DNA from 2 places in the Streptomyces sp. NPDC002698 genome. Region 2 is predicted to be linked to the other one. Evidence: riboswitches for the same ligand, from Rfam matches in the RefSeq annotation. Region 2 holds a riboswitch; the other holds the start of a gene.
The links. A riboswitch is a leader RNA that binds a small molecule or an ion and turns the genes downstream of it on or off. The one in region 2 is predicted to bind cyclic di-AMP.
Positions count from the first base shown of each region.

Region 1: another riboswitch for cyclic di-AMP. It lies ahead of ACFYW9_RS07685 (C40 family peptidase); the one in region 2 lies ahead of ACFYW9_RS26375 (peptidoglycan DD-metalloendopeptidase family protein).

Region 1 covers NZ_JBIAQM010000004.1:128,833-132,020, forward strand. The annotation lists gene ACFYW9_RS07675 (LysR family transcriptional regulator) at 1-254, opposite strand, end outside; gene ACFYW9_RS07680 (LysE family translocator) at 364-1,005, shown strand; gene ACFYW9_RS07685 (C40 family peptidase) at 1,076-1,549, opposite strand; cyclic di-AMP (ydaO/yuaA leader) riboswitch at 1,553-1,739, opposite strand; gene ACFYW9_RS07690 (hypothetical protein) at 2,086-2,391, opposite strand; gene ACFYW9_RS07695 (ATP-dependent Clp protease proteolytic subunit) at 2,399-3,034, opposite strand.
Region 2 covers NZ_JBIAQM010000021.1:30,903-34,090, forward strand. The annotation lists gene ACFYW9_RS26370 (SGNH/GDSL hydrolase family protein) at 1-124, opposite strand, end outside; gene ACFYW9_RS26375 (peptidoglycan DD-metalloendopeptidase family protein) at 396-1,328, opposite strand; cyclic di-AMP (ydaO/yuaA leader) riboswitch at 1,333-1,494, opposite strand; gene ACFYW9_RS26380 (tyrosine-protein phosphatase) at 2,136-2,933, shown strand; gene ACFYW9_RS26385 (DUF6126 family protein) at 2,957-3,073, opposite strand; gene ACFYW9_RS26390 (XRE family transcriptional regulator) at 3,100-3,188, opposite strand, start outside.

The DNA of each region.
Region 1 (3,188 bases), on a different contig from region 2:
CCGGCCAGTTCGTGCCGGGCCAGCTCCATCTCGTCGAGGACCCGGCGGGCCCGTACGACCAGCAGTTCACCCGCGTCGGTGAGCCGCGTCCCGCGATGGGAGCGCACCAGCAGCGTCGCCCCCGCCTCCCGCTCCAGCTTCGCCACCTGCTGGGACAGCGCCGGCGGGGTGTATCCGAGGCGCTCGGCGGCCCGGGTGATCGACCCCGCCTCGGCGACCGCCACCAGCGCCGCCAGCCGTGTCGGGTCGTACATGGCGGCCTCCCGGGACCGGTGGCACCCCGCCCGGTCTAAACGATTGCTTAAGGCTCGCCCAGGATATTCGACATACCTGCTGAAGGCCCGCTCCGGGCAGCATGGACGCATGGACGCACAGCTCATCGCCTTCACGGGCGTCGCCGCGGGGATGGTCGCCATGCCGGGCGCGGACTTCACCGTCGTCGTACGCAACGCCCTCGTCTCGCGCCGTGCCGGAGTCGCCTGCGCCCTCGGCATCGCGGGCGGCCTGCTCGTCCACACCGCGCTCGCCGTGGCCGGGGTCGCCGCGGTCCTCACCGCCGTGCCCACGCTGTTCCGGACGCTCCAGCTGCTCGGCGGCGGCTATGTGCTGTACCTGGGTCTGCGCACGCTCCACTCGCTGTACCGTCCGCGAGGCGCTGCGGCCGACGGATCGGCGGGCGAAGGGGCGGTGACCGAGGGCGCGGGCCCGCGTCCGCTGCGGCAGGGGTTCGTCACCAACGTGCTCAACCCGAAGGCGCCCGTCACCTTCCTGAGCCTGCTGCCGCAGTTCGTGCCCGCGGGCAGCGCGGTGGTGCCGCGGACGCTGCTGCTCGCGCTGATCGTGGTCGTCCTGGCCCTGGTGTGGTTCCCGGCGGTCGCGCTCCTGGTCGACCGGCTCGGACGGTGGCTGCGCGCGCCGCGTGCCGCGCGCGCCGTGGCGGGGGCCACCGGCGGCGCTCTCACCGTTCTGGGCGTCGTCCTGGTGCTGGAGCCGCTGAGGAGCTGAGAGGGCGTCGGGCGGCCCGTGGAGGGCCCGCTCCGGGGCGGCGGCGCGTGCCGCCGCCCCGGGCGAAAGGTCAGCCGACCCTGCCGTACCAGACGCTTCTCGTCCAGATCTTCTGCAGCTTCACCACTTCCCCGGTCTTCGGGGAGTGCCAGATCTTTCCCTTACCGGCGTAGATGCCGACGTGGTACACGTTCCGGCCCGAGTGGAAGAACACCAGGTCACCGGCCTTGCGGTGCGAGGCCGAGACGTGGTGCGTCTTGTTGTACTGGGCCGCGGCCGTACGAGGCAGCTTCTTGCCCGCCTTCTTGTACGAGTAGAGCGTGAGCCCGGAGCAGTCGAAGCGGTGCGGTCCGGTGGCGCCCCACTGGTAGGGGGAGCCGTGCTTCGACGCCGCGACCTGGAGTGCCCTCGTCGCAAGAGTGGCCGCTTCGGCGTCCGGCGCGACGCCGGGCACCACGAGGCTGCCGCCCACCGCGGCAAGGGTGAGGGCCGAGGCCGTACCGGCCCGGGTCCACAGCGACGGGACACGATTGAGCGCAGTCATGCGCAACCCTTCGTCAGCCGCCTGTGAAGGATGACCTGTCGGATTCGGGCTGGCGAAGTTGCCCGGCCGCTGCTGCGGCTTCACCCCAAGGACCGCCCGGAACTGTTCCGGCGGCCCGTCTAGCTGGGTCCTCCACTCCTGCCGATGCACTTCTGTCGACCGGGCATCCGGGAGGCGGCAGGACTCGGCGTCCGCCCGGACCGCCCCGCCGCTGTGGCGGGGGCTTGTCGTCGGAAGGGATCTTCACTCATCAGAGTCGGAAAATCCGAGCGGAACCGGTGTTTTGTGGGCTTACTCACCACTCAGCCGTTCGAGTGAACACCCCTCCGTTCGAGCACGTGTTGGGGGCACCGGTGGGGCCCGCACCTGCGACGACGGGCCTCATCCGGCCTTCGGACGCCGCGTGTTGCGCAACTCGGAAGGGTCGTAGAAAGGTTGGGCGAATACGCCAACGGGGGGTACCCCATCCGGTCCGTTTGAGTCGTGGTTCGGGCGTCGGCGGCCACGGCGCGTACCGGCCTTCCGGTGCGGGTCCGTCAACTGCCGGATCCGGGCGGCACGGTGACCCGGTTCGCCCGCCGCTCCCCGTCGAGCACCCGCAGGGCCTGGGCCAGCGTCGGGGCGTGCACCTCGCTCTCGCCCCGCTGGTGCATCAGCGTGAGGGCGTCCCGCAGGGCCGCCGCCTTGCCGACCAGTGCCTGAGCCGCCCTCAGGCCGCGATAGGTGTCTCCGGGACGGGACGGGTTGATACGGCCGATCAGGTCGACCACGTCGAGGTAGCGGTCGATCAGCTCGGCCTCGGCGCGGGTCAGCGCGGGCAGCGGGGGGAGGTCCGGGATCATCGGCCGCTCACCTCGCGCCGGGCGTCTCGCGCGTGGTCCTGCGGCTCGGGACGATCCGGTCGATCAGCCTGTAGGCCAGCGCCGCCGGAGCGTCGAAGATCTTGTCCCGCTCGATGTCCACGGCGACCCGCTCCGGGCTCTGCCCCGTGTGCCGTACGAGCATGTCCTCGAGGATCTCGCGGGTGCGCAGCAGCTCCCCGGCCTGGACGACGAGGTCGCTCGTCCGCCCCTGGACCGGCTCCGGGACCGACGGCTGGTGCAGGAGGACGCGCGCTCCCGGCAGGGCGAGCCGCTTGCCCGGGGTGCCGCCGGCCAGCAGGACGGCCGCGGCCGACGCCGCCTGGCCGAGGCAGACCGTCTCCACGTCGCAGGTGACGAACCGCATCGTGTCGTAGATCGCGGTCATCGCGCCGAAGGAGCCGCCCGGGGAGTTGATGTACAGCGAGATGTCCTGCTCGGGCGCCTGGTGTTCGAGGTGCATGAACTGCGCCGTCACGTCGTTCGCCGACGTGTCGTCGATCGGTGTCCCGAGGAACACGATCCGCTCGCCGAGCAGCTTCGCGTACGGATCCAGGGTCCGGTGCCCCGAGCTCGTGCGTTCGGTGAACTCCGGTAGGACATGGCGGGCGGACGGGCTGCGCATGGCACGCCTCCTCAGATCGACGTCTGTAAAAAATGTACAGGACGTACGTCTCCGGGGGAGAGGGGCATGCTGAGAGCGAAATCGGCCCTGCCCCTGTCCGGGGACCGTCCGAGCGGTGCCGTACGCCGCCGGACGGGGGGTCCCGGGCCCCGCG
Region 2 (3,188 bases):
CGGGCCTGCGGTCCGCGAGAAGTACCGCGAACCGGTCCGCCCAGCCGACGAACGCTCCGTCGGGCCCAGGGTCGCCGACGCCCTCGGTGAAGCTGTCCCCCACCGCCACGTACGACCCGATCACTGATCTGTTGTCACTCTTCGAATCGTCTGCCACATGGAGCATGATTCACCTTTTGATGTGAGCTACGCGACCGTAGGGAAGGGTTGACGGCCGGTGAGATAAGCCACTCGCCAAGCATTGGTCAACTATGGAATAAGGCTCGCGTCAAGGATGTTGAAGCAGCGATCGCCCAGGGGCCGTTGCCGCGGGCACACCGAAGGCCGGACCCGGGGGATCGAGGGGTCCGGCCTTCGGAGATCTTCCTGCCGTCAGGAGCAGGAGGCTGGGGGGGTCAGCCCACGGCGACACCGTGCGAGCGCAGGTACGCGATCGGGTCGACGTCGGAGCCGTAGTCCGGCGTGGTGCGGATCTCGAAGTGCAGGTGCGGTCCGGTCACGTTGCCCGTGGCACCGGAGAGACCTATCTGCTGCCCCTCGGTGACGGTCTGCCCCGCCGAGACGGACAGCGACGACATGTGGGCGTACTGGGAGTACTTGCCGTCGGCGTGCTGGATGACGACCTGGTTGCCGTAGGCGCCGCCCCAGCCCGCGGAGACGACGGTGCCCGCGGCGATGGACTTGAGCGTGGTGCCGGTCGGGATCACGAAGTCCACGCCCGTGTGGTAACCGCTGGACCACATGCCGCCCGCCACCTTGTAACCCGTGCCGACGGAGCTGCTCGCGACCGGCAGGGTGTAGCCGGACGAGGTGCCGGTGGAAGGGGCGGCGGAAGGGGCGGTGGAAGGAGTGGCGGAAGCGGTGTCGGAGGGGGCCGTGTCGGCGGCCTGGGTCGCCTGACCGGCCTTCGCCGAGGTGGTCGTCCGGGCGGCCGAGTGCGTGGCCGAGTGCGTGGCGGCCTTCTTGCCGAGCGACAGCTCCAGACCGGGGTGGATCAGCGACGGGTCGCCGCCGATGGCGGAGCGGTTGTCGGCGTAGATCTTCTTCCAGCCGCCGCTGACGTTCTGCTCGTCGGCGATCTTCGAGAGGTAGTCGCCGGACCTCACCGCGTACGTCTTCGTCCCGGCGGCCTTGGCGGCCTTCTTCGCGGGAACGGCGGTCGCGGCCTTCTCGACATGGTGCGCGACGGCGGTGGCCGGGGTCGCGGCGTGGGCGCCGGTGGCTCCCATCAGGGGCAGCGCGAGTGCGGCGCCACCGGTTCCGGCCACGGCGATCGAGCGGGTGAAACGCAAGGACTTGGGACGGCGGTGCTTACCCTTCGCGGGCATGACGAATTCCTCTCCGGCGCCTGCGGGGTGAGCTGTCGGGTGCGGGCTGGAGATGCCCGGCCACGCTGCTGCGCGGCTGTACCCCTAGCCTGTTCCGGAAAAGAACCGGACCAGGCGCGGAACCTGTGGGTCCCCCGCTCCTGCCGTGTACGGGTGAGTGTGCGGATTCCGGGCGGCGGCAGGATTGGGCGTCCGTCCGGATTGAGGCAGAACGTAAGCGACATGAGAGCGCGTCGACAACTATGTGCGGTTTCTGTGCGCTCGCCTTTCTTGATCCATGCGGAAACCGCCGTCACCCTCCGTGGAGCGACGATCTTCCCGACCTCTCAACCCACCTGTAAATCCAGGCAGGTTGAGTAATGAGGACGGCAACGCATCGTCACGAATATGACGCTCCTCACGCGACTCGCCCCAGGGCGCCCTATTCCAGGGCTAGTTGTAACGAAGGCACCTATTCGGACAGAACAGACAGATGCTGCATGAGCGGATATCCGGTACATCCGGATCCCTGTACGGAATGACGCGCAAAACGACACCCCCTCATGCCCTGTTTCGCCTCGATTGCCCCATGGGATCGAGGCGGCCAGAAGCGCGCGACCGGTCCATCGCGGGATTCAAACACGCATTCGACATCAGATGTCACAATGCGTCGCTCCCAGGGCGTTCCGTCCGGAAGGCATCGGCTGTGGACAACTCATTGCCCGAGGAACCCATGTCGTATCGTCGGGAGCGCGAGCCGGTACAACTGCCGACGAGCGGCGCCGAGTCCAGCACGGCGACGCCGGCGGCCGAATGGGAGGAGCCCCCGTGACGCAGCAGGTCCCGTCGACCGAGCCCGAGCTCGGCGGAGTGCGCAACTTCCGCGACGTGGGCGGACTGCCCACCGCGGACGGCCGGCGAGTGCGTCATGGGCACCTGTTCCGCAGCGGCCACCTCGCCCACGCCACGGAGGAGGACGCCGCGTTCCTCGCCTCCCTGGGTCTCCACACGATCTTCGACTTCCGTAATGCCGCGGACCAGAAGCTGGAGGGCCCGGACGTCGAACTGCCGGGCGTGCGGAACGTGAACCTCCCGCTGAGCGACCCCGCGGACGGCAGCGAGTTCTGGAAGATGGTCCGCGACGGCGATCTCGACCAGCTGCGCGCGATCCTCGGCGACGGCAAGGCCGAGAACCGGATGATCAACTCCTACCGCACGATCGTCAGGGAGCGCACGGCCGAGCACTCCCAGGTGCTGCACGCCCTGGCCGACGACAGTGTGCCCGCGCTGATGCACTGCGCGGCGGGCAAGGACCGTGCCGGGCTGTCCATCGCGGTCACCCTGCTCGCCCTCGGCGTCGAGCGCGAGGCGATCGTGGCCGACTACCTGGAGTCGAACGCCGCGCACCGCCGTTACAAGGTGCACCGCAACGGCTCCTCGGCCGGTGCCTACTCCCCCGAGGTGATGGAACTGCTCAGCCCGCTGTTCGACGCGCGCGCCGCGTACCTGACGGCCGCCTTCGAGACGATCGAGGAGACCTGGGGCAGCGTCGAGGTCTATCTGGAGCAGGGCCTGGGACTGACGCCGGAGCTGCGGGAACGCCTGCGCGGGCGGCTCCTGGACTGAGCCGCCCGCCGGGACCGGACCCCCTACTGGTTCTGCGCGCCCAGCGTGAAGAGCAGGTAGATGAAGGCCGCGAACAGGTGGCCGACGGCGACGTAGATGATCAGCCGCACCCACAGGGCGCGCGGGAACCTGTCCTCCATGGAGCGGCGGCGTTCTGTGGGTTCGGTCATGACGTCTCTCCCGAGGTGGGGTGGCCCGTCGCCGGGCCGAGGCACAGCGCGGCGACGGGGCTCTGCAGCAGGGTGTGTACGAAGA